One region of the Alteromonas sp. ABE4_545 genome, then DNA from elsewhere that is predicted to be linked to it. Evidence: predicted binding sites of a transcription regulator. Region 1 holds the regulator's gene; each other region holds the start of a gene.
What was found. The regulator FNR, encoded in region 1, switches genes on or off when oxygen is low (the NO sensors DNR and NnrR bind a similar motif). The targets are predictions, from matches to a motif close to TTGATCTAGATCAA.
Positions count from the first base shown of each region.

Region 2: a site for FNR is predicted at 6,891-6,904, ahead of clpB (ATP-dependent chaperone ClpB). Genes of this name have one in related genera too.
Region 3: a site for FNR is predicted at 4,966-4,979, ahead of ACXAH6_RS03535 (cytochrome ubiquinol oxidase subunit I). Genes of this name have one in related genera too.

Region 1 covers NZ_JBSWYY010000022.1:10,601-21,374, forward strand. The annotation lists gene ACXAH6_RS16110 (LysE family translocator) at 1-176, shown strand, start outside; gene ACXAH6_RS16115 (glucosaminidase domain-containing protein) at 350-1,093, shown strand; gene ACXAH6_RS16120 (DUF2987 domain-containing protein) at 1,090-1,725, shown strand; gene rssA (patatin-like phospholipase RssA) at 1,764-2,675, opposite strand; gene ttcA (tRNA 2-thiocytidine(32) synthetase TtcA) at 2,680-3,624, opposite strand; gene uspE (universal stress protein UspE) at 3,710-4,633, opposite strand; gene fnr (fumarate/nitrate reduction transcriptional regulator Fnr) at 4,786-5,526, opposite strand; gene ACXAH6_RS16145 (sulfite exporter TauE/SafE family protein) at 5,554-6,222, opposite strand; gene ccoS (cbb3-type cytochrome oxidase assembly protein CcoS) at 6,219-6,413, opposite strand; gene ACXAH6_RS16155 (heavy metal translocating P-type ATPase) at 6,410-8,812, opposite strand; gene ACXAH6_RS16160 (FixH family protein) at 8,820-9,332, opposite strand; gene ccoP (cytochrome-c oxidase, cbb3-type subunit III) at 9,431-10,384, opposite strand; gene ACXAH6_RS16170 (cbb3-type cytochrome oxidase subunit 3) at 10,389-10,559, opposite strand; gene ccoO (cytochrome-c oxidase, cbb3-type subunit II) at 10,559-10,774, opposite strand, start outside.
Region 2 covers NZ_JBSWYY010000048.1:1,473-12,246, reverse strand. The annotation lists gene pssA (CDP-diacylglycerol--serine O-phosphatidyltransferase) at 1-78, opposite strand, end outside; gene xdp1 (exosortase-dependent surface protein XDP1) at 419-1,279, shown strand; gene prsT (XrtA/PEP-CTERM system TPR-repeat protein PrsT) at 1,363-4,158, shown strand; gene clpB (ATP-dependent chaperone ClpB) at 4,223-6,793, opposite strand; gene pgeF (peptidoglycan editing factor PgeF) at 6,928-7,644, opposite strand; gene rluD (23S rRNA pseudouridine(1911/1915/1917) synthase RluD) at 7,650-8,630, opposite strand; gene ACXAH6_RS19930 (outer membrane protein assembly factor BamD) at 8,809-9,573, shown strand; gene ACXAH6_RS19925 (putative bifunctional diguanylate cyclase/phosphodiesterase) at 9,566-10,774, opposite strand, start outside.
Region 3 covers NZ_JBSWYY010000002.1:241,613-252,386, forward strand. The annotation lists gene ACXAH6_RS03515 (ATP-binding cassette domain-containing protein) at 1-375, opposite strand, end outside; gene ACXAH6_RS03520 (ATP-binding cassette domain-containing protein) at 372-1,991, opposite strand; gene cydX (cytochrome bd-I oxidase subunit CydX) at 1,991-2,098, opposite strand; gene cydB (cytochrome d ubiquinol oxidase subunit II) at 2,107-3,243, opposite strand; gene ACXAH6_RS03535 (cytochrome ubiquinol oxidase subunit I) at 3,240-4,814, opposite strand; gene ACXAH6_RS03540 (hypothetical protein) at 5,151-5,849, opposite strand; gene ACXAH6_RS03545 (sulfite exporter TauE/SafE family protein) at 5,837-6,595, opposite strand; gene ACXAH6_RS03550 (hypothetical protein) at 6,747-6,929, opposite strand; gene map (type I methionyl aminopeptidase) at 7,131-7,907, shown strand; gene ACXAH6_RS03560 (Crp/Fnr family transcriptional regulator) at 7,904-8,494, opposite strand; gene ACXAH6_RS03565 (DMT family transporter) at 8,475-9,407, opposite strand; gene ACXAH6_RS03570 (M14 family metallopeptidase) at 9,548-10,774, opposite strand, start outside.

The DNA.
Region 1 (10,774 bases):
TCAAAGCGGGTTATGGTTTGTATCTAGCGTTTGCAACGGGTTTGTGGTTTGTATTTTTATCTTATCTACTGAGCACTTCAAAAGTGGCTTCGCTTATTGGAACTAAAGGCTACTGGTTAGACAGAGCCATGGGCGTTATGCTTATCGCATTGGCGGTGCGCTTGGTCACACTGTGAGCGATCTTTACGCAACGATTGGCGTATTGATAAGCCTAAACTAAGCAATTTCTATTTTGACAGCTACAGTTAATGCATGACTCATAACTTGCCTTTTTGCTGTACAACTAAATTGAGCGTGGTGAATGCACAAAAGAGAAACGACTAAAATTGTATTAATTCTGCTAATTGTCATGGCGTTAATTATATCTTTGGCATGGGTTAGCACCGACAAAACTCCCGATATTATTGATGTTCCCATTTCAGAGGAAGCGCATAAGCCGGTTCCAGACTTCGCAGCTATTAAAGACATCACCGAAAAGAAAAAAGCGTTCTTTTCTTATCTTCAGCCAGAGGTTGATAAACAAAACGAATATTTACTGACATTACGCCATTATTTGCAAACGGTGCAGCGCCAAGTAAAAAATGGCCAAATGCTGACCGAAGATGATCTAGACCGCATCGATTGGTTACGCGATGAATATCGGGTAAAAGAAGAAGCTGATTTAGAAACCGCATTAACAACTTTGTTAATGCGCGTTGATATTTTGCCTCACGAGCTAGTACTGATGCAGGCTGCTAATGAATCGGCGTGGGGGGCTTCGCGGTTCGCACAGGAAGGTTTCAACTTTTTTGGGCTATGGTGCTACCGCCAAGGCTGTGGTTTTGTGCCGTCTCGACGCAATAAAAATGCCAGCCATGAAGTGGCGAAATTTGATAATGTGTCTAAAGCCACATACACCTATATGCGCAATTTAAACCGACATAACGCGTATAGAGAGTTACGCCAGATTCGTGCGTCTTTACGCCGTAATCAAATGCCAATTACTGGCTTGGCCTTGTCTGAAGGCTTAATGAGTTACTCGGAGCGCGGGGCGGCTTATGTAGAAGAGCTACAAGACATGATGCGATTTAATCAGGAGTACATTACGGAATGAAAGGCGTATGGATGCTTAGCGCAGTGTTAGCCACAATGAGTGTGGCTCACGCTGAAACGTTAGACCTTGAATACAAAACGTTTTACAGCCATGTCAAAAAGCTCGATAGCGAAGATATGCCAGACCTACAGTTTGCATTTGGTTTTCTTCGAGTGGGAGAGAGCCGGTTGTGTAAAATTAATCGCGCTGAAATTGTGACTTCAAAGCAAACTCTGCCGTTGAATGTGACGACAGAAAGTCGCTTCAGCGTGCCGTCAGATAAAATACTGAAGATGGCTGAAGCTCATGTTCTTGTGGAGTTAGATGAGCCCGCTAATGTGTGTGATATGTCGGTGCAAATCGAAACAAAGCCTCAAGCGCTAAAGCAGGCATATTCTCATGAGGAATTAGTACAGATTGAAGAGCAGTACAAAGCCTTTTTCGATGAAATGGGCGGGTTTTTGTCATTTATGATGCCTGATGTAGTGGGGCTGCAAATTCACTTTACAAATCATTCTCTCAACACCGCACTTACTGATAATTTGCGTATTGAAGACGGTGTTTTATCGCTAACAGACGACTGGCTGGCTACGGGGCAAGCGTTGTCGTTACCCGAGACTCCCTTTCGCATCACGGCAGTCGTAGAAAAGTAGTGAAGGTGTGTGCGTAAGTCACGCAATAAAAAGCCAGCTTATTCTGCTGGCTCTCTTTCATAAAGTAATTGGTATTCAATTTGTTTGGCTAATCGTTCAACCGTTTCTTTACCCGTTTTGCACATTTCTTCAGCGCGATGAAACTCCATCAAACCCACGTCGGTAAGCTGCGGTTCAAATAGAAGATCGGGTGGCTCACCTGCCAACCTTGAGCGCGTAACCCGTGCTTGAAGAATTTCGAGCGAATTACTCATCACACTCAAAATGCCGGGAGCTTGGCGCTTTTCCGATTTGTCTTCTGGCGTAAACCATTGACGTACAACATCTTGTCCTCGCTTGAGAAAGTGCTCGGCCTTTTCGTTGGTTTCTTCGTGCTCTACGGCTTGTTTCGCCAGTCGAATAGGGCGTGAATCAGCGTTGAGATTAATGGCGATCACAAAATCTGCCCCCAGCTGACGGCATAAATTTACCGGCACAGGGTTAACCACGGCACCGTCAACCAACCACCTGTCGCCATGGGCGATAGGCGAGAATAATGCTGGTATGGCGCAAGACGCTTGTATTGAAGTGCCCACTTCGCCCTTGTTGAATACCACCTCACGGCCCGTGTATAAATCGGTCGCGACACAGGAAAAGGGCTTTTGCATTTCTTCAAAGGTCGGTGCGCAAAACTCATCTTTGAGTTTATCGAATACTTTCTGGCCACTGGCTAAGCCGCCTCTTCGAATTCCCACACCCATCAAAGATAAAACTTGCCACTCGGTAAGTGAACAGGCCCATTCTTTTAACTCTGGTAATTTGCCAGACGCATAGGCAGCGCCGACATATGCGCCAATGGAACAGCCCGCTACAACGTCAATTTGTATGCCTAATTCTTCTAACGCTTCAATGATGCCAATATGCGCCCATCCACGAGAAGCGCCAGAGCCTAGCGCAATACCGATCTTCATACCGTTACTTATCCGTTAAGTTGATGATCTCAATAGAGTCCTCAGTGTCTACGGTTTTTATCTCGGGTGCAAGATCTGGTGCGTCGAAACCAATATCACCATCTTCGACTGGCGTATCACTGCGTTGTACTGCTTTAAAGTCGAATAACTTACTGTCGGCCAAATGGGAAGGCGCAACGTTTTGTATTGCTCTAAACATAGACTCGATACGCCCAGGGAAACGGCGATGCCAGTCTTGAAGCATATGCTTAATGTTTTGGCGTTGTAGGTTTTCTTGTGAGCCGCATAGGTTACAAGGAATGATCGGAAAATCACTGATGGCAGAATACTTTTCGATGTCTTTTTCTGCGCAATAGGCTAATGGACGAATGACAATGTGCTTGCCATCATCGCTCACTAGTTTAGGCGGCATAGATTTTAGCTTGCCACCATGGAACATATTTAAGAATAAGGTCTCTAGCATGTCGTCACGATGATGGCCCAAGGCAATTTTGGTTGCGCCTAGTTCAGTGGCCGTGCGATAGAGTATGCCACGACGTAAGCGAGAGCACAGAGAACACGTGGTTTTCCCTTCTGGGATTTTGTCTTTAACGATAGAGTAGGTGTCTTCTTCGACAATTTTGTATTCAATGCCCAAAGAAGCTAAATATTCCGGCAGAATGTGTTCGGGAAAGCCAGGCTGCTTTTGGTCGAGGTTAACCGCAACAATATCAAAATGAATGGGGGCAATTTTGCGTAAAAACAACAAGATATCCAGCATGGTATAACTGTCTTTACCACCAGACAAACACACCATCACTTTGTCTTGATCTTCAATCATGCCGAAATCTTCGATGGCTTTACCTACGTTACGACGAAGACGTTTTTGGAGCTTATTGAAGCTGTATTTTTGTTTACTTTGTGATGCGGCACTGGCGTCAGTTGCCGAGGTATTGACCTGGTGACTCATAATAGATATCGGGCTTGCCTATAAAAGGCCGGCATTATATCTGAAAATCACCATGGGTTTCACTAATAACATGCACCACGCCAAATTAGCCCTGAATCGGCGACACAAATCCGTCGGGCTTGATTGCCAATACATCACAATTCAACGAATCGATAACATGCTCAGCAGTATTGCCGATGAGTGCAGCAGATAGCCCCACACGGCCTACGGTACCGATAATTACTAATTCAGCATCGATTGTCTCAGCGACTAGTGGCACTACTTTTTCGGGTAACCCTTCGCGAACATGACATTGATCTAACGGGAGCGAATAACGTTTCGCATGCAGTTCCATCTCTTCTAAATGGTGATTTTTCACCGAGTCATTGTAGCTCACGGGGTCAAATTCCGGTACTTCTATTGCTATGTTGAGTGGAGTGCCTGGGTAGCTATTAACCAAGTGCACGTGGCCACTTAGTAACTCGGCATAATCTTTGGCGATCACCGTAATCTTGTCGTTTAGCTGGGCGTGCTCTCGGTCTTCCGTGCCGACGTTTACCGCAGCGATAATGTTGCCATTGTCTGGCCAATCATGTTCGTTAACCAGTAATACAGGAACAGGGCATTTGCGTAGTAAATGCCAATCGGTTGGTGTAAATATCACCGATTTAAAGTCGTCGTGAGCCTTGGTTGCTTTAACTACAACATCGCTTTCATGTTGTAGCGCAGCTTTAATAATTGCTTCGTAAGGTCGGTTGTTCCATTCAACAACTACCTCTATTTTCGCGCTAGTTTGGCTTTGCAGATAACTATTGAGCCATGATTTTCTGTCGGCAACAACGGCTGCACGCATTGCTTCACGTTCTTCAATCGACAACATGGTTGTCATATCGTACGAAAAGTCATATACGGTCATAAACGCTGTTATGGACGCATTGGTTTTTTCAGATAACTCTAGTGCGCGAGAGAGCGCGGGCTGGGAATCGGAATCTGGGTCGATGACGACAAGTAGCGCGTTATAGTTAATCATATCAAACACCAAACAGTTCGTTTACGTAATGTAAGTGTAGGCGTTTTTAAGCGGATTACTAAATAAACTAGTTGTTCTAGATCAAGCGAATAGGGGATTTAAAGCACATTAAATTCGGAGTTTAATGTGCTTATGATACGGGCCTTAGAGGCTTAGCAAGGAATGCTGGTGGTTGGAATATCCATGCTGTGGAGTTTGTCATCCATTGCATCAAAATCGAGAATTGTGATCAGTTTACCTTCAACCTTGATAATGCCTTCTTTTTGAAAGCGAGTCAGCAAGCGAGAAATGGTTTCTACCGTCAGCCCTAGGTAATTGCCAATCTCGTTGCGCGTCATACTCAAATTAAATTGTTTTGACGAAAAACCGCGCTCTTCAAACCGCTTGGATAAGTGGGCGAGAAAATAAATTAAGCGTTCTTCGGCGGTACGCTTGTTAAGTAGCATCATTAAATCGTGGTCATGTTTAATTTCTGCACTCATAAAGCTCATGATCTGATGTCGCAACTTAGGGAATTGTACCGACATTTTGTCTAGGGTTTCGTAAGGTAATTCGCACACCATCGCGGTCTCTAACGCTTGGGTAAAGCTCTGGTGGGCGTTTTCTCGCAAGGCATCAAAGCCAATAATATCGCCGGGGAAATGGAACCCGATGATTTGCTCTTCACCATCGGCATCACTTACGAATGATTTAAAGGAACCCGCTCTCACTGCGTAAAGAGAGGTAAATTTGTCACCGGCTTCCACTAGTTTGTCGTTTTTATGTAATGGCTTTTTACGTTCGATAATATCATCGAGCGACTCAATTTCGGTTTTGTTTAACGACACAGGTAGACAGAGGTGGCTGAAACTACAGCTCTGACAGTGAATAGAAAATTCGGTATTCTTAGCCATAACAATCTTTATAGTCCTTTGGAGACCTTAGTTGATACTATTGATCGCCAAATAAATCAAGTATAAGCCGTAGTTTATCAGAACAAGCGCGATGAGTCTGCGAGTAATTTTATGCTTATACCAACGAGAGAGTGAATGTGCGCCAACATGCATTAAGAGTAGGCTAGGCAGTGTCCCTAAACCAAACGCCAACATCGTTACAGCACCATTAAGCATACTACCAGATGCAAGGCTCCAGGTTAAACTTGAGTACACTAAACCACAAGGCAACCAACCCCAAATAAACCCATAGGGAAAGGCATACAGTGGGGTTTTAAAGGGAACAAAGCGTTTGGAAAAAGGGTGTATTCGCTGCCACAGCAAAGCACCGATCTGCTCCAATCGGCGTAAGCCCATAAACCATTGCCCCAAATAGGCACCCATTAAGACTAGCATGGTGCCGCTTACCACGCTTAAAACAGGCAATGCAAAAATATGCGATGTACTCGCCATTTGTCCGAGTAAACCGGTTAACGCACCGGCGAGGGTATAGCTGACAATGCGTCCTGCATTGTAGGCGAGCGCATAAGGCAACGTTGACCTTTGTTTGGGAACAGCCGCAGACATAGCCACCACAATGCCGCCACACATTCCCAAACAGTGTACGCCGCCTGCCATACCGACTAACAAGGCCGCGAAAAAGTGAAGGTCATTCATTTATTGTTGAGCTTTTGACGTTCTTGGGCGAGCTTTTTCTCTTCAGGAGGAAGATCATCATCAAACAAAATACTGTATCCCTGACGCTCTAAGTCTTCGAATTGCTCAGACTTAACGGCCCAAAAAAATACCCCAATAGCAATGGCAACAATAATAATCGCCAATGGGATCAGCACATAAATAATGCTCATGTTGACTCCTGTTTTAGCAATCGCGCAGAGTTGTATACCACAATGATACTACTCAACGACATGCCAATTACCGCCATCCAAGGCGTGAGAATACCCAATATCGCAAAGGGCAAAATTATCACGTTATAACCTACTGCCCACAGAATATTTTGTCGGATCTTCTGCTTCGTTTGCTTAGCAATGCTGAGTAACTCGGCAACCAGGGTTAATTGTGGATTAAGTAGCACGATATCGGCGGCATTTTTGGCGACATCAGTAGCGTTACCTACCGCGATAGACACATCGGCAGCGGCCATTACTGGCGCGTCATTAATACCGTCTCCCATCATCAGAATACGGCGGCCTTTAGCTTGTAATGCCTGAATATGTGTATATTTGTCTTCGGGCTTTTGTTCAAATTCAAAGTCTTGCAGTGACAACTGATCCGCCACATGGGCGACTTGGGCCTTGGCATCGCCACTTAATAGTAGCAGCCGATAATGGCTTAATCGCGACAACAATGTTTTAGTTTCTGGCTTGATCACATCTCTTACATCGAATGCTGCTACAAGTTGCTCATTACAGGTGAGGAACACGTTAGCGAGCGGAAATTGCTCATGGTTAGTTGCTTTAGTGTAAGTGCGCGAACCGATTTGCCAGTGTTTACCTTGCCATGTTGCCCCAATACCTCCGCCGGCGGTCACGTTAAAATGAGACAGGTTTAACACAGGGAAGTCTGCGCCAGTAAACGCGCGAGCAATGGGGTGTTCTGAGCGACTCTCTAAGTTCGCTGCTATGGATAATATATCGCTGTGTGAATAAGTGTCATCGGCTATCCATTGCTGTGCAATGACAAACTTTCCTTCGGTTAACGTACCTGTTTTATCCAACGCGATGATATTAACACGTGTTAACGTTTCTAATGCTTGGGCATTTTTGATTAACACGCCTTTTTTGTTGAGCTTTGCCATTGCACAAATCAATGCAGTGGGTGTGGCTAGCCCCAAGGCACAAGGGCATGTTGCTACTAATACGGCAATCATAATCCAAAATGCATGGTCGTTGCCGAGGGCCCACCAAAACCCAAATGACCCAAACGCGATCAACAAAACTGCCAACACAAAATACCGTGAAAATGTATCTGCCAGCTGAGCAATACGGGGCTTTTCAGCCATTGCCAATGTTTGTAAGCGCAAGATCTGGCTGACCAATGCATGTTTGAGCGTTGCGGTGACTTTTACAGTTAAGGTATTTGTTTGATTTATTGTGCCTCCGTAAACCTTCGCGTGTTTGCTTTTATTCACCGGAGCGAATTCGCCAGTTAACATTGATTCGTCAACCAGAGCTTCACCTTCTTCTATGACACCGTCGACAGGAATGGTTTCACCTGGCTTAACCACAACAATGTCACCTTCGCGCAATTGTTTAGCTAAGCACGGTGTTAATTGGCCGTCATCACCGATACGCAGGGCTGAAACAGGAACGTAATGCGTTAAATTTGCAGATATTTCCGTTGCCTTATGCCGTGCACGATGCTCAAGAAACCGGCTCAATAGTAACAAAAAGATAAACATACAAATCGATTCAAAGTAAACGTCATTTGCGTGTAATAGGGTTGCTTTAATACCTGCAAAATAAGTGGCAAATATCGCAATAGTAATGGGCACATCCATATTGACCGTTTTCGCTTGCAAGGCTTTTAATGCACCCAAATAAAACTGACTGCCTGAATAAAAAACAACGGGTGTCGTGAGTACCAGTGCAACCCAGAAAAAGTAATCTTTGGTTTCAGGTGCAATATTGCCAAAGAGGTCGAAGTACAAACCAGCCATTAACATCATGACTTGCATGGTCATCAAGCCAGCTAAACCGAGTTTTTTAAGCAAATGTTGGTGTTCGTTCTGAAATGACGCTTCATGTTGATCGGGCTGAAAGGGCTGAGCGTCGTAACCAATTTTTTTTAACTGGTTGAGAATTTGGCTCAGTGTGACTTGTGATTTTTCCCACGTGACGGCGGCGCGCCGCTGGGCAACATTCACCGAAACCTGAACAATACCTCGCACTTTTGCGAGCTGTTTTTCTATCAGCCACCCACAGGCGGCGCAGGTTATGCCTTCTAAAGTCAGTTGTATTTGGGCGTGTGAGCCTTGTTCATAAACAAACTCTTCCTGTAGTGCAGGTTCGTCATAAAGCGCTAATGTCGCCAGTGTTTTATCGAGTTCGTCATCGCCTTTGGCTGCGGGTGATGTGCGGAATTGGTAATAGTCTTCAAGCCCGTTGGCAACAATTGACTCGGCAACGGCCTGACACCCTGGACAACACAACTGTCGAGGGGCGCCCAGTATTTCTGTAAAAAACGGTGAATCGTCTTCACAGGGAAGCCCACAATGATAACAGGCGTTGGCAAAATCTTTGGTCATAAACGGGCTAGGGAACTAACGCAAATGGGCCGGAATAGGGCAATGTTTGATTTTTTTGAATTTTCCACGCCTCGTCGAAAGGGGTAAGGGTAATTAACCATTTACCGCTCAAATCGGCTTCGGTGAAAGCGCGATAAATCCCCTTGGCATCGCGGGACAATAACACTTCTACGTCTCGTGATTTCAGGGTGACATGATAAAAACTCAATTTCATCGCGGTACCGTCTTTTGGCACGCCGGAGTCAAATTGCAATGCAATAGCGCCATTATCGATAGTCAGTGAGGTTTGAATATTGCGTCTTTTCGCTTCTTCTATCCGGTCGATACTCATGTTGATCGCCTTGCCTTCTTTGTAGTAGTCATCAACGACCAAACTGTGTTCAGTGTGTGTGGCAAGGTAAAAAAGCACGTAGCCCATAATTAATGTGGCGAACGGTACGGCGATAAGAAACCACGGCCAAAATTGTTTGTACCAAGGTGTAGAAGCGTCAATATTACCCATAGCAGGAATACTCATCATTTTCAGACTAGCTACCTTAACAGAAAGGTAGGGCTTATTATTGATTTTACACAAAAAAGCCCCGTAAAAACGAGGCTTTTAACCATTATTAAACGGCGTTAATGAGACAAGCTGTACACGTATGTTGCGACTACGTGTATCTTGTCGTCGCCCAAGGTCTTTTTGAATGAAGGCATCACGCCATTTCTACCATAGGTGAGTGTTTCGGTGACGGCGCGTTCGCTAGCACCGTACAACCAAATGTTGTCTGTTAGATTAGGCGCTCCCAACATCTGGTTGCCTTTTCCGTCCATACCATGACAGGCTGCACATACCATAAACCGAGCTTTGCCTGCTTCAGCTAAACTTTGGTCAACCCCTTCGCGCCCACTTAAACTTAATACATACGCTACGGTTTCTTTGATGCCTTGTTCACCCATTGCGGCAATCCATGCGGGCATTGCGGCTTGGCGTCCAAGTGTGAGGGTTTCTTTAATTTTGGCACCAGAGCCGCCGTATAACCAATCGTCGTCTGTGAGGTTAGGGAAGCCGCCGTTTTGGCCTCGCGCATCTGAGCCGTGACATTGGGCACAATTTTGAATAAACAAACGCTGGCCTACTTGTACGGCTTCTTCGTTATTCGCGAGTTCTTCGACTGGTACTTTTGCGTATTCAGCAAAGATTGGGTCGTATTTTTCGGCCGCAAAGTCTAATTCACGGTCGTATTTCACAATCATTCCTTGCTCTTTTGCATCAATACGCGCTTGTGCAGACTCTTCCAGTGATAATACGCCTTGGTTTGAACTCTTCCAACCTAGTATGCCCTGGTAGCTACCAAGCCCAGGGAACAGAGCAAGGTAGATAAAACCCCAGACGATTACAACGTAGAATAAAATCGTCCACCAACGAGGAAGTGGGTTGTTGAGTTCCTCGATGCCATCAAATTCATGGCCCATTGATTCGCCTTCCGGCACTCCGGTGTGGTTGGCCAAACACCAACGCAACAAGAAATAGCAGCCAATGATACTGCCTAAAGTGATCACAGTGATCCAAATTGTCCAAAACATGCTCATGAGTTCAAGACTCCTGCTTATCTTTTGATTCTACTTTTTCTTCATCGGCGAAGGGCAGGTTAGCGGCCTCTTCAAACTTTTGTTTATTGCGGCCACTGAAGGCCCAAAAAACAATACCGATAAAAGAAACAAAGACGATGACAGTGAAAATGCTGCCTACAATACCTTGGTCCATTATTTTAAATGCGTCCCTAGTGATTGAAGGTAAGCAATAAGGGCTTCCATTTCTGTTTTACCCTTAACTGCCGCTTGTGCCCCTTCGATATCTTCATCGGTGTAAGGCACGCCAAAATCGCGAAAAACTGACATTTTCTTCGCGGTGTCATCGCCAGTAAGCTGGTTTTCTGCTAACCAAGGGAAACCAGGCATGTTTGACTCAGGTACTACGTT
Region 2 (10,774 bases), on a different contig from region 1:
AAAAAAGCCAGAGAAAAGCCCAGCAGTAGTCAGCAAGTTGGGTAATAAATAAATACCCTTTCTTTTTTGTTCTGACATTAGGTCGTCGATTCCTTATCGGTTACGATAATTAATATAGTGCCCGTTTATTATTTCATATTATCTACAGGCTACACCAGAAGCTCACCTTAAAAATTACGAAACACAACACGATAACTAGTTATATAAACACATACCTTTAGGTGTGATAATATAGGATATATTAACGCGTGTAAGCACTTTGATAACAACAAAAACAAACGTCAGCTTTCTTTACATTTTGATGAAATCTAAATTACTTCAAATTGTAAGTCACTGCACAGCAAAGTGTTTTAAGAGTTGGCACGCATAGTGCTTAACACCATGTTGAATTAGTAGTAGTTGTTGAAGGACTGTATAAATGAAAGTTAACGTAGGTATGTTGGCGCTCATTAGCTTTATTGCTATAAGTGCGCTCAATAGTGCTCACGCGACGAGTTACAGCCATAAGTGTGGTAGCGGTGGTTCAAATTATGACACCGAGACCTGCGATACGTTTAGTGCTGAGTACACATACGATCTATCAGAAGACGGTGTGGACTACGGCTTCGGTGATGCAAATAGCTTTGTGAATATCGATGGCATCACTGTTCAAATTACTACCTGGTCGGATACAGGAGATAACGATACGCTTGAAATGCAGGGCGCGCTATCTCAATACGGTGATGGTTACGGTTTATCGAACAATCACAGTTACGATAATCACGCTATTGATAACTACCTAGCATGTAGCAGATACAACTGTACAGAAGATTACGATTACGTGTTGTTGTCGTTTTCAGAAGCAGTGTCTTTAACCGGTGCTACATTTAGTTGGTTAGGCGATGAAAACGACACCCAAGTGTCTGTAGTCGGTATTACTGATTTTAATAATATCCCATCTACACTCACGTGGGCTTCAGTGTCTTCAATGGTAGATGACAGCTATAAAGGTTCATTCGACGTAGAAGAGTGTGATGATGTGTATACCTCCACGTTCACTGACTTGTCAGAGCCTGCGCAATACTGGTTAGTTGGCGCTTATAATACAGTATTTGGCGAAGTTGCTGGTGCGTCTAAATACAATGACGCATTCAAGATTGCGACAATTGGTTTTGATTCTGTCGACGGAACCACTCCACCGGCAAGTGGAGACAATCCAACGCCTGTTAACGAACCTGGTTCATTAGCCATTTTATTGGTAGGAAGTTTGGTCGCTTTACGTAGAAAGAAACAAGATTAAATTCTATAGTAAACCTGTTAATATGAAAAAGGTGGCTTATGCCACCTTTTTTACATAATGGACTTTTGTTTTCAGGTAGTAAAATGGTGAAACTCCGACAGTTAATTTTTAGTGGATTCATTTCGGTGAGTTTACTGTCTACGCCCTCTTATGCTGATTCCAGTGAAGATTTTGAGCGAGCGCTCCAAGCCTATAATGAAAAGAACTACAACGAGTCTTTCATTCACCTTAAAAATAGCCTGAAGCAAGACCCAGACAACTTGGCATCAAAGATATTAATGGGGAAGCTGCTCCTCATTAACGGGTACTTGATTGCTGCAGAGCTAGAATTTCTAGAAGCCCTTGATCAAGGTGCCGATATAGAATTAATTGCAGAGCCATTGGGGAATACTTGGCTATTTCTCAATAAATACCACGACATTATTGAGTTTGACGAAAGTGAGCGGTTATCTGGCGATTCAAAAATAAAATGGCTACAAATTAGAGCCAGTGCCTGTGTTAGATCGAATGACTATCAATGCGCAAAGCAAGCCTACCAAGATTCGTTAAAAATAAATCCTAATCACGTTCGCTCTATTGATGGTTTAACCTCTATCGCTTTATTCGAAAACAAACGCGATGAGGCAGCCAACTATATTAAGCAATCTGAGAGCATTAACCCCAACAACCCGTTAATGCTTAGGCAAAAGGGGCAACTTGCCCGTGTAAATGGTGAAATAGAACGTGCAGAGCAATTCTATAACCAATCAATTACACTAAACCCATCGGACCCTCAAACATTACGCCGCCTATTAGATCTGTATGTAGAAACCAATGATTTCGAGAAGGCTCAATCTCTTATTGATAAGATTATTGAGCAAACACCCAATGACCCGCTGGTCATTCTTCTCAACAACTGGCTAGACAGTCGCAATTATCAAAGCCGTATCGACAATGAACAGCTTAATAAACTCGATGAGATTATTTCAGCGATCACGCCAGAAGATATAGCTGCGCAACCTGTCTTACAATACATCAAAGGCTTGTCTGAATTCTTCAAGGGTAACATGGAACAGGCCACATTGTCTCTTGCGCAATATGTGGCTAAGCGCCCGAATGATATGCAAGCCGTGATGTTATTGGCACGTGCGTATATGAGCAGCCAAAAAGCCAAACAAGCTTTGGCTTTGTTAGAAGACCATCAAGAGCAGTTACTTGAGAATATCAACTCTGCCCTTATGCTAGGCGAGTTATTTCTCAAAGACGGAAAGACATTTAAGGCAGAATCGCTCGCATTTCGCTTAAACCGCCTCTATCCCAACAATAGCCGATTGAGTCTATTTAATGTCAAACTCTTGTCCGCCCGAGGAAAGTTAGAAGAAGCCAATCAGATACTCGATGCCAGTTACGATGCAAACCAAATGGTTCCAGAGTTTTTATTAACTTACACCTTGGTCAAGCTCAACGCACAGCAATTCAGTACCGCATTAGACAGCGCGACCAAGTTATTAGCGCTGTATCCAGAAGAGCCTGAGTTTATTAATTTAAAGGCAGGTATCTTGATAAAAATGCGGCGTTATGACGAAGCACGAGAGGCGGTAGACGCTGCGTTAGCAATTAACCCCGACTTGTTCGCAGCCAAATTCAATCTGGCAATGATTGAAACGCGCACAGGAAACTACACCCGTTCAAACAATATACTCAACCGGTTGTTGGAGATAGCCGACAAGCATCAAGACTCAATGCTACTGAAAGCAGACAACTTGACCGCTCTCGGTGAAGATGAAGAAGCACTCGACATCTACAACACCATTCTCACGCTAGATCCACAGAACCAACGAGCTCGCCAACGTATGTTGCAGCGGGCACTAGCTAATAACGATTTGGAAACAGCCATATACCACCTTAATCGTTTGCTAAGAGATGACTTCGACAACCCTAACTATTTAATGACCAAAGTCGACATTTATATTACTCAAGGGAAACTGTCGGAAGCCCAAGAGGTTGTTGATATTATTCAACACGTGGTAGCAGAATCTCCGGTTGGTTTATTGCGCTTGAGTCAAATAGAAGCCCGATTGAATAAACCCAATGCTGCGCTTGCTACGTTAGATAAAGCACTGGCGCTAGCACCTAACAACGTACAATTAAAGCTTGAAAAGGCCAAGATGCTGCTCGAAAACGACCAGCCAGTTCCGGCCAAAACCCTATTAAATTCCATTGCTGAAGGGCAAGAACAAAATGCAAACTACTGGTTTGTTAGAGGGTTACTGGCTGATGCAGAAGGTCAATTCGACCAAGCCGTTGCTCACTTTGATCAATCGGTTGCATTAGATAACCGCTTTAATCGAGCACTGATTTTGTTACAAGACCATGCGATTAACGGCTACGGAGAAGCTACATTTGAAAGTAGAGCGTTGAGCATCATTGAAAAGAACGAGTCGCCACTCACGGCAAAACGCTTGTTAGCGCTGTTCTATTATGTGAAGCAAGATAACCAAAAAGCCCGCGCACTCTATGATGAGTTACTCCTCGACCCGACAGTACAAGACAAAGCCGAGATATACGAAAAACTCGCCCTTTTGTACATGGAGGTAGATTTAGATAAAAGTCTGGCGTACGTACAAGAAGCTTTCAAACTAGCGGGCAATAGCACGTCGGTACTGGATACCTACGGCTGGGTTTTAACCGAAAAAGGCGATTATCAAGCAGGCTTGGCTATGTTGCGACGCGCTAATGCCACTGACGCTGACAATCCTACCGTGCTTTATCATATAGGCTACACATTGGTGAAGTTGGATCGCAAGGATGAAGCCAAGAAAACCCTCACTACCGCAGTAAATATGCAACGACCTTTTTACTATCGAGAAAAAGCTCGCGCATTGCTTGAAACCTTATAATCATCTATATAAAAAAGCCCGCTTTACATTAGTTTTTAACGTAAAGCGGGCTTGGTATTTTGCTTTATTGAATAATTAGCAGATCATTCTCTACATCAACTCGTATCGTCGCTTCAGGCATAAGTTCTCCAGATAAAAGCTTATGCGCTAATGGGTTTTCGATTTGTGTTTGTATCGCGCGTTTCAGTGGTCTCGCACCAAACACAGGGTCGAACCCAGCATCGGCCAGTTTATCCATGGCCAAGCCTGACAATTCCAATTTATATCCCTTATCCGCTAATCGCTGACGCAAAGACAGTAATTGAATTTTAGCAATCGACTTGATCTGCTCTCTTCCCAATGGATGGAACACCACAATATCGTCGACGCGGTTAATGAACTCAGGACGGAAATGCTGGCCTACCACCGACATCACCATCGACTTCATTTCGTCGTACTGATTTTCCTGATGCTTATCTTGGATGATATCTGAGCCCAGATTTGACGTCATGATCACCACGGTATTTTTAAAATCTACCGTGCGCCCCTGTCCATCGGTAAGTCGCCCATCATCTAATACCTGTAATAGAATATTAAATACGTCAGGGTGTGCCTTTTCAACTTCATCAAGCAAGATCACCGAATAAGGTTTTCTACGCACCGCCTCTGTTAAATAACCGCCTTCCTCATAACCAACATAACCGGGAGGTGCACCTACGAGTCGAGCAACCGAGTGTTTTTCCATAAACTCAGACATATCAATGCGCACCATGGCATCTTCGGTGTCGAACATAAAGCCAGCCAAAGACTTACAAAGCTCGGTCTTCCCTACCCCAGTTGGCCCTAAGAACAGGAATGAGCCAATTGGGCGATTAGGATCAGCTAATCCTGCACGAGATCGACGAATAGCATTAGATACAGCCGTAACTGCTTCTTGTTGACCAACAACGCGCTTGTGTAACACCTCTTCCATACGCAGGAGTTTTTCTCGCTCACCTTCGAGCATCTTCGCTACTGGAATACCTGTCCAACGCGAGAGCACATCGGCAATTTCGTTATCCGTTACCTTGTTTTTCAACAACTGGGTTTCACAGGTTTCGTTTTCTGCCGCCTTTTCTAATCGAAGCTCCAACTCTGGAATTCGACCATATTGCAACTCCGACATGCGATTTAAATCAGACGCTCGACGGGCGATCTCTAAGTCCAACTTTGCCTGCTCCAACTCAGACTTTATAGACTGGGTGCCTTGCATGGCTTCTTTTTCTTCAAGCCAAATGGCTTCTAAATCAGAGAACTTGTTTTCCGCTTGCTCTCGCTCTAGCTCAATCATCTCTAAACGCTTATGACTGGCATCATCCGTCTCTTTTGCAAGCGCTTGTTCTTCTAATTTAAGCTGAATAATACGGCGCTCTAAGCGATCCATATCTTCTGGCTTAGAATCAATCTGCAAACGGATACTTGAAGCCGCTTCGTCAATCAAATCGATGGCTTTATCTGGTAACTGACGATCACTGATATATCGATGCGACAAGGTCGCTGCAGCAACAATCGCTGGGTCAGTAATATCCACCGAGTGATGAAGCTCATACCGCTCTTTCAACCCACGTAAAATAGCGATGGTATCTTCGACACTTGGCTCATCGACCAAGACCTTTTGAAAACGACGCTCAAGTGCGGCATCTTTCTCGATATATTGGCGATATTCATCCAGTGTGGTTGCCCCCACACAATGTAGCTCACCGCGAGCCAATGCAGGTTTAAGCATATTGCCCGCATCCATAGCTCCGTCGCCTTTACCCGCGCCCACCATAGTGTGCAACTCATCAATAAAGAGAATGACGCGGCCTTCTTCTTTGGCCAATTCATTTAAAACGGCTTTTAAGCGTTCTTCAAACTCACCGCGGTATTTCGCACCGGCAACCAGTGCGCCCATGTCTAATGACAACACGCGTTTATTTTTCAAACCTTCAGGCACTTCACCATTGATGATACGCTGGGCCAAGCCTTCAACGATGGCCGTCTTACCCACACCAGGCTCACCAATTAATACTGGGTTGTTTTTGGTCCGGCGTTGGAGCACTTGTACCGTGCGGCGAATTTCGTCATCACGACCAATTACTGGGTCTAATTTTCCCTGCTCTGCTCGCTCGGTTAAATCAGTAGTAAATTTTTCCAACGCTTGACGCACATCTTCAGCATTGGGGTCGGTCACTTTCTGACCGCCACGCATGGTGTCAATTGCTTGCTCAATTTTGTCGCTAGTGACATTCAAACTCTTGAGAATCTCACCCAGCTTTCCTTTGTCCTGCAACGCAGCGAGAACAAAGATTTCAGACGTGATGTAGTCGTCTTTACGCTGCTGGGCAATTTTGTCGCACAGGTTTAAAAGTACAACCGTGTCTTTACCTAACTGAACATCGCCACCAATGCCTGAGAGGCGAGGCAACTTGTCTACGGCCTCTGCAAGTGCTGAACGCAGTCCGTTCACATTAATGCCTGCTTGGTCAAAAACAGGGCGAACAGATCCCCCTTGCTGATTGAGCAAAGCCGTCATTAAATGAACCGGTTCTATATATTGGTGATCGCGCCCCAATGCCAAAGACTGTGCATCAGAGATTGCGATCTGGAACTTGCTGGTAAATCTATCTAATCGCATGACTACCCTCGTTAGCTGCAATAATCTATCTATTGGCTAATTTATGGGTACGGATTTTATTTGATTCAAGTTGTTGAAAGAAAATACAAGGAGATTTTTGATCTATATCAGCAGATTTATCTCGCTGCTACGCGCTATTTAATTCCGATAACCGAAACCATTCTGCCCGTAGGTACAGCGCCCTGGTGTTGAGCCCGTCGATGAGAAAAGTACTTATCCGCTTTTTGATACGTACATTCGCGACCTCCAAAAACATGGGGTACCCCCAATGCTTGCAGCTGTTTCTTAGCAATAGCTGGAAGGTCAACAAGATACTTATTCGGCGACGAAGCGGGAACAATGCAAGATTCAAATGAAGCCAACTGGCTTGCTACGTCATCGCCTACTTCATAAGCCTGTTGTGAAATACAAGGGCCTATCCACGCTAAAGTTTCGTTAACGTCACTCGCTAAACGAGCAAGAGTATTAGCAATAACGCCTTTCACAAGCCCTTGCCATCCAGCGTGAATCGCGGCCACTTCAGTGCCCGCTTTATTGGTTAACAATACAGGCACACAATCTGCCGTCATCACGGCACAAAAATGCTGGCTTGAACGGCTAATAGCCGCATCTGCCGACACAGCTTGAGATTGAGGCAACTCAACACACAAATCACTGTGTATTTGATTCAACCAAGTAATGCGTTCTGAAAAAGGTAACGCAGCCCGATTAGCTTCGACATCAGTAGGATTATCGTCAACGTGCAATCCCACGTTAAAGCTGTCGTAGCGCCCATGACTTTGGCCTCCATCACGCGTTGTTTGGAAAGCAACAATGTTACTGGGAGCAGGCCAATCGGGTGTGTACCACATACTACTTAATAATCATCTTCAAACTGTTTAGAGTCTTCTTTGATAACACTGAGCAAATCCACCATATCTTGAGGCAGTGGTGCTTTCCATGTCATCCACTCTTCTGTGGTTGGATGAAATAAAGACAACTGAGCTGCGTGCAAAGCCTGACGTTTAAAGCCACGTAATGCATCAACACATTCGGGGGAAGCCCCTTTGTGAAGCTTGGCACGGCCACCGTAATTTTGGTCGCCCACCAGCGGGTGTTTGATGTAAGACATATGCACACGAATTTGGTGTGTTCTTCCTGTTTCTAGTTTTAATCGTACATGAGTATGGGCTCTAAACTTTTCGATAACACGATAGTGGGTTACCGCAGGTTTACCAAACTCTCGTACCGCCATGTGAGTACGCTTAGTAGCATGCCGCCCAATAGGCGCATCAACAATACCACCCGCCACCATAGTACCAATACACACTGCTTCATATTCACGGCTCATGGTGCGAGTTTGTAGTTGATCAACAAGATGCGTTTGGGCTGGCAGCGTTTTCGCTACCACCATTAACCCTGTTGTGTCTTTGTCTAGACGATGCACAATACCTGCACGCGGCACGTTATCAATCCCCGGCACATGACTCAACAATGCGTTTAACACCGTACCGTCTTGGTTGCCTGCACCAGGGTGCACAACTAAATCGGCTGGCTTATTAATAACAAGAATATCGTCATCTTCGTAAACAATATCCAATGCAATTTCTTGCGGCTGACTCGTTACTTGCTGTTCTATTTTTGCACTGACAGCCACTTCTTCATCACCCAGCATCTTTTGTCTAGGTATTTGGCACACCTCACCATTTAGCGAAACATTACCTGCTAATATCCATTCTTTTAAACGAGAACGTGAATATTCAGGGAACAAATCAGCTAAAACCTGATCTAACCTCTGACCGAAATGATGAGCTTCAGCAACTGCTGACAAATTAACCTGTGTTTCCAACGTCGACATAACACCCTAGGATGACTACTACAAACCCCTATTATAACAAGCTTTGTTTACTGACTGGGGAATTGTTGTCACTTTTCTATGTGTTTTTACCTTTCGAGTACGTTAGAATGGCTGGATTAACTTAGGCCACGTTGCCAAATAGCTCGCAATTCACTGGATTATCAGGAATTTACATTATATGAAAAGCAATCGTCTGTGGGTGCCAGTAGTGTTTGGCGTCATAGTATCACTTAGCGGATGCAGTTCTTCTGACCCGCAAGAGCAGGTAATCAATGCAAATTTGGGCGCTCAACAACTCTATGAAAAAGCCCAACAAAGCCTCGAAAACGGCAATTTCTCTGCGGCCGCCAGTGCGCTGAGCACGCTTGATTCTCGCTTTCCCTTTGGCCCTTTATCTCATCAGGTGCAATTGGACCTTATTTACGCGTATTACAAGTCGGGTAAACCAGACCAAGCCTTAGCGACAATTGATCGGTTTGTTCGTTTGAACCCTAACCATTCAGATATCGATTACGCTATCTATATGCGTGGTTTGACGAATATGGAATCAGATACCAACTTGTTCCAAGAATTGGTTAACATCGACCGCGCTGACCGAGATCCAGCGAAAACACGTCAAGCGTTCGACGATTTCCGCAATCTTATTGAACAATTCCCAAACAGCAAATACGCGGCAGATGCGCGTAAGCGGATGTTGTTTATTAAAGATCGTTTAGCCCGATATGAAGTTGCAATTGCGCGTTATTATATGCGTCGTGAGGCTTATGTTGCGGCGGCTAATCGTGGGCGTTATATCGTTGAAAACTACCCTGACTCCAACGAGGTACAAACCGCATTGGAAATTATGGTGGAATGTTATAGCCAGTTGAAACTCGATGAGCTAAAAGGCAATGCCATGAAAACGTTGCGCTTAAACTTCCCAGACAGTGAGTTTATTAACTAACTGTCTGGCTGTTAGTATTCGATGTCGACCGTATATATTTGGCTTCAAACTCAGCCTTAGATAACGGTCGACTATATAAATAGCCCTGAAACAAATGACATCCCATTTGTTGTAAACACAGCCTTTGTTCTTGTGTTTCTACACCTTCTGCTACCAATTCGCATCCAAGCTCTTGCCCCATTCGCACAATCGTATTAGTAACGTTGACAGCGGTTTCACTTCCCAGCAAATCTCGTACAAAGCTACGGTCAATCTTGATCACTGAAATAGGCATTTGATGTAAATAAGCCAGTGACGAGTACCCAGTACCAAAATCGTCTAATGCTATATTGATCCCAAGTTCATTAATGGCATTCAATAAAGGGATCACCCGCTGCTCTTGTGTGACCAAGCCAGTCTCGGTAATTTCTATTTCCAAATGTTCAGCGGGGAAACCGGTATAACGCAACACCTGCTCTAGCCAACCCGACAGATCTGAAAAGCGCAGCTGTATTGGTGACACATTAACCGCTATAGACAATGGCTCGCCACGCTCTTTGAGCCACATTACACCGGCTTCACAGCTTTTCCGCAGCATCGTACGCCCAATTTGATCAATTAACCCCGTTTCTTCAGCCAGAGGAATAAACTCATTCGGCGGAATAATTTCGCCATCGGGCTTTATCCATCTCGCCAATACTTCAACACCAACAAGGTGATTATCACTCAAGCGCACTTTTGGCTGAAAATAAGGCTGTATTTCCCCTCGCGCTATGGCCTCGCGAAGCTGAGTTTCTAACATCAACTTACGCTTTCGAGTTTGTGTCATTGAGGCTTGATAAAACTCAATACTGCCCGCACGAATACCTTTCGCCCAGTACAAAGCGGTATCGGCTTGTTGATAGAGGGTTTCTGTGGTTAATGCAAAGTCGGGGAATAAACTGATACCACAACAACAATCAATGTGAACACGATCGCCATTCCCAATTGACATCACTGATGACACCGCTTCTCGCGCTCGACTAGCCAGTTTTTGTAAGAATTCTTGACTGTCACATTTGGGAATAAAAATGGAAAACTCGTCGCCGCCTAAGCGATAAACAGTTCCCAATTGACCAACGACTTCTTGTAATCTCACAGCCACTTTTTGCAACACGAGGTCTCCGACAACATGACCGTAGCTGTCGTTGACATTCTTAAAGCTGTCTAAGTCGATTAACAA
Region 3 (10,774 bases), on a different contig from region 1:
CAGCATCACAATGGCGCTGGCTTGCATTGCTACCCATCCAACCCATACAGCGGCAATAGATTCAGTGTGGGTTGCCAGGGCTTCTACCCCTTCGGCTCTCAGCGGAATGGCGGTAAATTTAAGACGAGAAAACAGCGCGTTTCTCAACCTTGCGGTTAACCCAAGCAAATGATGATGACCCACCCACATGTGGGCGTAACCAGAGGCGATCCGTAACAATGCCAATCCGCGGATCACGACAGCCGGCAACATGTAGTTGAAATTCACCGAAGCCACGGCACATGCTGCAATAAACCACGACGATACAATTAAAATAGCTAATCCACACACACCATGTATCACAGCTAACAACAAACCTAACCATGGAGACTTCATTGTGAGGTAACGACTCCCTTTTCAACCAGCCAAATTTGACTAAACCAAGCTTCAGGTAAAGGCTTATGCGATGCCCAAAGCAAGGTTTTTTGCGCGCCTAATTGCTTTATTAACGCCGACAATGCGTGATGTTGTTCCTCTGTAAGGTGTGCCGTTGGTTCGTCGAGTAGCCAGATGTCGGCCCCCGATAACAACAACCTAGCCAACGCCAGCCGCTGTGCTTGCCCGCCAGATAGAGGAGGATGCTCCCCCATCTCGGTATCAAGACCTTGAGGTAAGGCATCGAGCCAAGCTGCCAGCTCCACCGAACAAAGAGCAGACACTAACATTGCATCATCTAATAACTGCCCCATTGCGAGGTTGTCTCTTACGCTGCCCGGCAATACCACGGGGCTCTGCGTATAAAACCCAATGCGTTCTCGTTGTGGGTGAAACCGATGGGAACTCGGTCTCTGGCCAGCAAGCGCTTCAAGAACAAGTGTTTTTCCGCTGCCAGAATGCCCATTAAGGCGAATACAATCACCACTGTTGATATGTAACGATTCAGCAGTGACCAAACTATCACCAACCGAAAAACCAGTAATGGGGCTATTGAGTAATACTGTATTTTCTACCTGCTTCAGACACGCGCTTTCTAAGTTGAATAAAGTGTCTAAATCTTCTCTTGCCACCTCAGCTTGTGCCTTTTGATGGTAATACTGACCAAGCGCCTTTAGCTCTGAAAACAGCAGCGGTGCGGTGAGTAGTAACCACAACCCGGTATTCAACGCCAATTCAGGCCCAAGCGAAAATTCACCCAGCAAACTAAAACCGATAAATACCGCGATCAGTGCCACCGCGATGGTAGAAAAAAAGTCCAGAACAGAGCTGGATAGAAACGCCACACTCACCACTTTCATTGTGCGTTCGTTTAGATTCAAACTGGCATTGTGCAGTCTTGTTTGTTCTCTGTCGTGCGCCCGAAAGCTCGCTAGCATAGGCAGCGCCGCCAAACGGTCGACAAACATACCACCCAATCGTGTTAGTGCATTAAAGTGTTTGCGCTGCAAACTAGCCGCGCCTTTACCCACAATAATCATAAACAAAGGTACGACTGGCATAGTGAACAATAAACTGGCGCCAATCACGCTGTTAACAGGGAAGATAACCAATAAAGTGAGAAACGGTGCGACGCCCGCAACTATTTGTTGAGCTTGATAGTCATAACGCCAATCGGCTAATGCTGGAATGTGTTTTAGCCAAACACTTTGCCAATAAAAACTACTTTGTTGTCGAATCAGTGCGTGCTGTTGATGCTCAAAAGTCGCGATTAAGCGCTGCTGCAGAGCCTGCTGCAATCGCATTTTCGCTCTCGATACCCCGTTGTCTATGATGCCTTGTACACACCAAGCACTGAACAAAAGGATTGTGAGTACCACAATGGTGTTAAAAGGCGCGGCTTCACCTTCTACCACCCATGCTTGAAATACCTGAGCAAACCACCAATAAGCGCCAACAAGTAAACTCAAACGAATTAATTTAAGACTAATAAAAAACATCAGGGTGCTACGTGAAGCAGCACCCTGATTGGCGACCTGACGGTCGAACCACTTAGCTAAAGATAGAGGTTGTTCCACTACTCTTCCGGACGATCCAAGTTTTCTGTGCTTTCCAACCACATTGCATTAATAATCCCAAATGCACAAGCCAGTAACACTCCAAGAATCCAAGTAAAATACCACATATTGCCTCCTAGTAGATGGCGTGAGATTGATTCAGGTCGCTATTTTTAATGCGGCCGCGCATAACGTAGAAACCGTAAATGGTATAGCCTAAAACAATAGGTACGAATACACAGGCTACGCCGAACATAATTTTCAATGTTAAGACGCTTGAGGTCGCATCCCACACGGTCAAACTAGATACCGGAGAAGTCACACTAGGCATTAAGAACGGGAACATGCTGAAACCCGCAGTTAAAATAACGCCAGCGATAGTCAATGAACTGCACACAAAGGCCCAGCCTGGCTTGCCCACTTTAGAGAAGAAGGCACAGCCCAGTGCAGCCACAATACCCAAAACTGGTGCGATCACCATCCAAGGATATTTGCCATAGTTGTTCATCCATGCACCGGCTTCAATGGCGACGGTTTTGTGTAGAGGATTAGAGGTTGCCATTGTATCTACCGCTGAGGTGATAACGAAACCGTCTAAACCGAATGCTACCCACAAACCCGCTAAGATAAATAGCACAGCAGTAACCAGTGAAAGAATCACAGATGTCGCACGAGCGCGTACTTCTAGGAAACCGTCGGTCTTCATTTGTAACCACGTTGCGCCGTGATTCAAAATCATCGCCACAGACACTAGCCCAGTTAGCAAAGCAAAGGGGGTTAACAAGCCAAAGAAAGAACCTGTGTAAGTTGATTTAAGCGTGCTGTCTAATTCAAACGGAACGCCCAATAACAAGTTACCGAATGCCACACCAAAAATTAGCGAAGGCACAAAACCACCGGCAAACAATGCCCAGTCCCAACCCGTACGCCATTTTTTATCTGGCAATTTGCTACGATAGTCGAAGCCGATAGGACGCATCCATAAGGCAATCAAGGTTAATGCCAGTGCAAGGTAAAAACCCGAAAATGCAGCGGCGTAAATCATTGGCCATGCGGCGAAAATTGCACCACCAGCAGTGATAAACCAAACTTGGTTACCATCCCAGTGAGGGCCGATTGTGTTGATCATGACTCGGCGTTCATCGTCGTTTTTACCAATAATGGTTAACAACGCACCCACACCCAAATCAAAGCCATCAGTGACAGCGAAGCCAATGAGAAGGACACCAACCAGTACCCACCAAATCACGCGTAATACTTCATAATCGATCATGCGTTTGCTCCTTTAATATCCAGACCCAATGCATCATCTTCCTGTACTTCGTCTTTAGGTGGTACAGGGCCTTTTTTAGCGAATTTTTTCATCAAGTAGAAACTAATCACAAACATCACACCGTAGAACAGGGTATAAGCGATGAGTGTGATCACAATATCACTGACTGCTAGGTTAGAGGCTGACGCATGCACCGGAAGCACTTCAGCGATTGACCAAGGCTGACGACCATATTCCGCCACGAACCAACCTGCTTCACAGGCAATCCAAGGCAGTGGCAGTGCCCACAATGCAGATTTTAGCAACCAACGAGGTTGGGTGATTTTGTGTTGTGTGCTGTAGTAGAACGCACAGATAAACAAGACCAACATCAAGAATCCAGATACCACCATCAAGCGGAAGCTCCAGAATAGAGGGGCAACAGGCGGAATACTGTAATCAACCGCTTTCTCCAGTGCTTCGGGTGTAGGTTGAGTAATGTCTTTTGTAAATGGTTGTAATAACATCGCGTAGCCGAGGTCACCTTTGTTTTGTTCAAACGTTGCTAACTCAGCGTCTGTTGCTATGCCATTTTGTACTTTATCAAGTTGCTCATACGCCTGCAGACCAGAAAGAATACGTTCGCGATGAATGTCTTTCAGGTCTTTAATACCGATGACTTCTTCATCCAAAGAACGCGTCGCGATAATCCCCATCAACCATGGAATTTGCAGTGCGTATTCGGTTTTCTCTTCTTCGTCATTAGGCAAGCCGAAGACAGTGAAAGGCGCTGGCGCTGGATGAGTTTCATACTCTGCTTCAACAGCGGCGAGTTTCACTCTTTGCACATCACCCATTTCGTAACCACTTTCGTCACCCAAGATGATCACTGAAAGTGTTGCCGCTAAACCAAAGCTAGCTGCAATCGCGAATGAGCGACGAGCAAAGGCAATGTGTTTGTGTTTGAGCAGGTAGTAGCTAGAAATCGCTAACACGAAAATTGCACCGGTAACGTAACCGGCTGATACTGTGTGAACGAATTTAACCTGGGCTACCGGGTTGAAAATAACATCAGCAAAGCTGGTCATTTCCATACGCATTGATTCAACATTGAACTCAGCACCCACGGGGTTTTGCATCCAACCGTTGGCGATCAAAATCCACAACGCAGAGAAGTTTGAGCCCAATGCGACTAACCAAGTCGCCATCAAGTGCTTCACTTTTGACATTTTGTCCCAACCGAAGAAGAACAAACCCACAAAAGTAGACTCGAGGAAGAAAGCCATTAAGCCTTCAATTGCCAGAGGGGCACCAAAAATATCACCCACATAGTGTGAGTAATATGACCAGTTCATTCCGAATTGGAACTCCATGGTCAAGCCGGTTGCCACACCGATTGCGAAGTTGATCCCAAACAATTTACCCCAGAATTGAGTCATTTGTTTGTAGATCTCTTTGCCGGTCATGACATAAACCGACTCCATGATCGCAAGAAGGAAAGTCATTCCCAGTGTAAGTGGGACGAATATGAAGTGAAACATTGCGGTTAACGCAAATTGCCACCGCGATAGTTCTATTAACGTATCGCTCATGGATTGCTCCTTAGTTTAAGTAGAATAAATCTGTTTGCTTTTAGTTTTGCAGCAGGCGTTTGGCGTATCGAAAATTCGGTGCGTTGTGGTCGCTGCGAAATGCATTAGCAATTTCTTATATAGAGGATATAGGAAGTCAGCTTTTGAAGACTTGTGCCAGATCAAGATTTAGAACAACTAGGGAGCAACTCATCTCATGTTAACGTTGAATTATCGTATTTATTGATCTATCGCAAGCTTCTAAGCTTGCGACAAAACAGGAAATACTTCATACAATTCAACATGTTAAAAACATGTTATCGAGCGCCAAATCAAGAGATAAAAGTACAATTTAAATTAAATATCACCGATGACAAGTAAGGGGAAGGAAGCAGGAGATTGAGGCTCCCAAGGCGTATCGTTCATCATTTTTATATCTACACCAAGTTTAGCCAAAGCCTTGACTGAGTAAGTCCATCCCCGGGCCTTTTGCTGTTTAGCAACCGCGATCAAGGCTTTTGACAAACCAATAGTCATAATATCAGGAGAGACACCCAAAGCGGCATAAAAGTCCTTTTCTCGGGCCTCAGCTCGCTCAATCAAGTTGTCGTAGTAAGTTCTTAGCTTGAGCCACTCGGCCTCACGTTCATCGCCAGTTAAATGTCTCACCATGGCGTCAATATCACTATCGCGCCAATACGCAGACGCCGCGTTACCGTGCCAGCCGATAGTAGCTTTTTCACCAACGAAAATCTGCTGCCCTGAAATGAGTACATAATTCGCACAGGACGAAAAGCAAAACCTGTCCACAATTACATCTAGGTGCTGCTTTTGCACAAACTCGCCCAGCGACATGCCATCCATCACTTGGCCACCACCGCTTGAAATATAAAGTGCTGTGGGTTTTGTCGTTGCACTGTTATACAAATCAAACGCACGCTGATTTTGCGCCTCGGTAATTTGCCCTGTATAGCGTAATTCACTGCCGTTAATAACCACTTTGGCCCATGCAGGAGAAAGATAAACACACAATAAAACAACCGCTAACCTAACCAATGCCAAACACCTTCTATTAATAGCCTTGCGGCCAACAAACTTAGTATGATTTTAAAACCTGATTTGAACCGTTCAGACGGGATGCGCTTGAGCACTTTAAGCCCAATGTAGGTGCCTAGTGCGCCACTTGCGATCATGGCGATGATCAATGGTAACCATGCCCAAAACGCAAAACCAATGCCCCAGAACACCACGGCTTTCAGGCCATGCTGAAAGGTCATGCACGCCGCAAATGTGGCCGTCAACGTCATTTTTGAATAGTTGTTACGATGCACAAATGTGGCAACCAACGGGCCTGTCGCGCCGACAAACATAGACACGAATGTGGTAAAAGCTCCCGCCATAAATGTGCCCTTAGGTGACATTTCTTTCGCTTTGGGCTTTGGTCCCCACAACATGTACAGCAAGAACGCACCAATAGAAATTTGAATGAATGTCAGAGGCAATTGCACCACAACCAGCGACGCGATAATGGCCCCTAATAACGTACCTAAGGCGAATAGCTTAAACATTTGGCCATCGATATGTTTAGATGTCATCAATGCCCGATTGCCATTAGAACCCAATTGCACCAAACCATGTACCGGTATTAACGCTGCAATTGGCAACACAGAGGCCATGACAACCAACAAAAGCATTCCACCGCCAATGCCCAGTGCAGCGGTCATCATCGACGTCAGCCCTGCCGTCACAATTAACAGCACAATGAGACTAGTAGACAACTCTCCAGCGGAAAGAAATTCCATACAAGGTCCGAAATTCGCAAGCGCGGTGGGCAATGCACCCGAGCGGTTCAACAAGGTGCATTAAAAAATACGGGAGGGGTTGAAACAGCGCAAGGTACGCGCTGTAAAAATATAATAAACAGCACGTAACCGTTGAATCATTATACAAAAATTACTGCATTAGCTGTTGCTTACGCTCATCACGAGCTTTAATACGTTGAGCGCGGCTTCGGCCCATAATACCCAGCCAAAATACGGTTTCGCTGAGCGCGCCGACAACCAAAGCGGCCATGATGCCCTTTTCAAAACCTATCAGATAACACGCAAGTGCTATGACAAGTGCTAGTACAATCATCCAAACTCGCACGACCATTACCCCGCTATTTAATCGTAGATATCCTCACAGCGGCCTTTTATGACTCATCAATTGAGCAACAATGTGATAAAAGGTCGCCATTACTGTTAATGTATTATGGACCTCAAACTCTATTTTTACAGTTTGGCTTTGTAACAATTTTTTTCGGGCAACAAACAGCCCTCTTTTAGGTAGCATTTAATGACTGAAGTCGTGATCAAATCGGTAGAAGCCCAACAAGCTATGCGCCACGCAGGACAACTACTCGCACAAGTATTTGCCGCATTAGACGCCATCATTGAACCGGGTATTACTACTATGCGCATCAATGATTTTGTAGAAGCCTATATCACGCAAGATCTGGCTTCTCGTCCTGCCAGCAAAGGGCAGTATGGTTACCCGTATGCCCTGAATACATCGATTAACGAAGTCGTTTGCCACGGTATGCCGTCGGAAGCGCGTAAGCTTAAAAACGGCGACATTATCAACGTAGATATCACGCTAGAGAAAAACGGCTACATCTCAGATTCAAGCAAAATGTACATGATTGGCTCGGTTAGCCCAATAGCCAAAAAGTTGGTTGATGTCACCTATGAAGCCATGTGGGCGGGTATCAAACAAGTGAAACCCGGCGCTACACTGGGTGATGTGGGCTATGCGATTCAGGCTCATGCTGAAAAAAATGGGTTTTCTGTTGTGCGAGATTTTTGTGGGCACGGCATAGGCCAGGAAATGCATGAAGCACCTGAAGTATTACACACAGGACGCAAAGGCCAAGGCGATGTACTTCGGGAAGGCATGACCTTCACCATTGAACCAATGATCAATCAAGGTTCAGCGCGAACCAAAATCAAACGCGATGGCTGGACCGCGATTACCCGCGATAAAAAATTATCGGCGCAATGGGAGCATACGGTTTTGGTCACCGCAGAGGGTGTGGAAGTACTGACACTACGAGAAGAAGAAAAACAGGCCTAATTGCCTAATTTAAGCTGTGCTCGAATTCGGCTTAACGCTACCGGCGTGATACCAATGTAAGCAGCAATTTGTTGCTTGGGTAAGGTGTCACGCAACTCAGGGTAGGCTTCGCAAAAATCAACATAACGCCGAGTTGCAGTATGCGTCGCCATACTGCTCTCTTTTAATTCTTTATTGATAAAAATCGATTCGAGGAAGCGTGCGTATGCATGCATAAACGCAAGATCCTGACACATGGTGCGATAAAACGGCGCCCATGCACATGTAACCACTTCACATGGCTCAAGGGCTTCAATGGTAAACGGCGCGGGTTCATTTTGCGTCATCGCGCGGGTAGAACCAATCATTCGCGGGCCTTTAATCAGAGTTTGTGTGTATTCTTTGCCTTTCTCCGACACACTGAAATAACGCACTAAGCCGCGGTTCAAAAAGCACAAACGATTAGCTGGCTGGCCTTGTCGAAATACACAGTCGCCTTTTGCCAATACCCGCTTATCGAACGGCACATCCAATCGCGACCAATCAATTCCGGCCTGATAACGGTCGAAAAAAGCGGTGAGTTCTGCTTTAAGCAGTTGCTGTTCCATGCTGAGACACTCTTTTTGGCGTAGCACTCGCATCGATCATCACAAGCGCCGTTAATACCAATAGTGTGCCAACGACAAAGCCAACAGACAAGACTTGCCAAGCCATCTGTTCAATCGCCACATAACCTGCCACCCAAATCGGAATGGTATAGCTGAAAGCAAGCAAACGAGAAGCGCCAGACTCGCTAACGATCCTCTGTTGGATCACAAATGACAACAAGGTAGTAAACAAACTCAAATAACCAAGCAGCCCCCAAAACGCGGGCGCATGCCATTGCACCAAAGACAGCTCGCCCCACAAGACTGTTGCGGGTATTAGCCACAGGGTTCCGAAGAACAGAATGCGGTAAGCGCCAATAAAAGCTGGGACTTTAGCCGCCCAAAGCTGTATTGCCACCACATGAAAAGCCAGCAAAACACAGGCCCCAAGATAGATTGCATCACCCGTGTGCCACGTGAGGGTGCCGCTGCGTGTAAAGAGTAGCACAGTTATAGCTCCGCCAGACCCCAACAGATAACCCAGCCACTGTCGCTTACGCGTTTTAACACCTGCAATCAAAGCCAGCACTGCACCGATTAACGGCACTAGGGTGTAGATCACTGATGTATTCAACGACGTTGTCGTTTGCAATGCAGTGAATAAACCAATGAAAAAAGCCACCAAAGCGCCACTGATAATCGCATATTGAACGGCCACTTTTCGGCTTGGGAACAACCCATGAGTCACCGCTGGCCCCTGTTTTTTGGCCAAGAGATAAAAAGGCGTCATCAATAGCAAAGACAAGCCAAAACGCAGCCCTGTCGTCGCGATAGGCGAAGCGTAGGGCGTAATCATTGCCGACACCACAAACGACGATGCCATTAACCACGCCCACAACACCGCTAATACAACAGAAGACCACTTCGTCATCATGATTTTTCATCTCTAAAAACACTATGTGGGCCATAGTAGTCGCCTCTGGAGATAAAAGAATTAACCTAGGTTAAGTGACGGGAAAAATAGTAAAGACTAAATCGCCGCCAGCATTGCACTGGCGGCGCAAAGTATCAGGTTTATCTTACCGGGTTCGCGTGTGCCGCTGCTCTAAAGATAGTGTTCATGAACATCACGTTCAAACCATCCAGATAGGCGCGACTGGTTGGGTCTTGTGTATAGCCAATGACCATACCTCGCCCTGTTGGCTGATAAAGTAAGAATGGTTTATACGGCATTTGAGTTTGGTTTTCCTTCCACAAATAACCACTGGCTAAGGTTTTATCTTTACCTGCAAACCATGCCACGTTCTTGCCAGAAGCCAGTTTCATTGGCGTGTAAATATCACTACCCACCACCAAAGACACCACTTCTGGATTTACCCCTGCCGTTAACCAATGCTCTTGGTCAACCTCAACGTTAGCTAAAACACCGGCAACGTAATCAGGGCTGTCTAAATGGTTTTCAATTGCCGCAATAAAGCCTGCTTTATCTTCAATAAGCTTGCCAGCCACCATGCCATTTTCAACCTTGTCTTCTTGCCCTTGGTCGTCTTTCAGCGCTTGCTCGCGCTGTACATCTAACAAACCTGTTTCCGACGCAAACTTGGTAGCATTCGCCAGCGTAATTAACACCCCGCCTTGCTCAACCCATTGTTTGATGTTGTCGGCTCCGCGCTGACCAAGGTCACCGCCGTAATAACCTGCAGGAAGAATCAATACCTGATATTGACGTAAATCACCTCGGGCAATTTGTGCTGAGCGCATTGCCGTTACAGGATAATTAAACTCTCGCTCAATCACGTATCGCGTGCTACCAGCGCTTAATGATGACGTGGGTGAATCCCAAGCCATGGCGATTTTAGGTGCCACCATAGGTACCGTGCTATAGCTACCAAAACTTGGCCCTTCAATCACCCAACTGCTGTCCACACCAATAACTTTTGCGCCTGTTTCATTAGCAATCTGCGCAACGGTTTCAGCAATATTTTTGTCATTCGCTTTTACTTCAATCACCAACGAGCCAGCAGCAAAACGCTGTTTATCACCCATTACAAAGGCTTCGTCAGCACTTTTCAGCGACACACCCGCTTGTAACGCGGCAGTGAGAAACTGGCCTGCTGCCATATCGCCCCATGGCACGATATAAGCCACTTTCGCGTCTGGGTTAATCACTTCACCGGTTAATGTGCTGTCGGCCTGAACGGCCACACTTGCCACGTCGACGGCACGGTCACAAGCGTCGGTGTCTACGTTGAATAACAAAGGCAAAGACCAAGCTGTCACGTCGTAAATCTGGTCATTGAG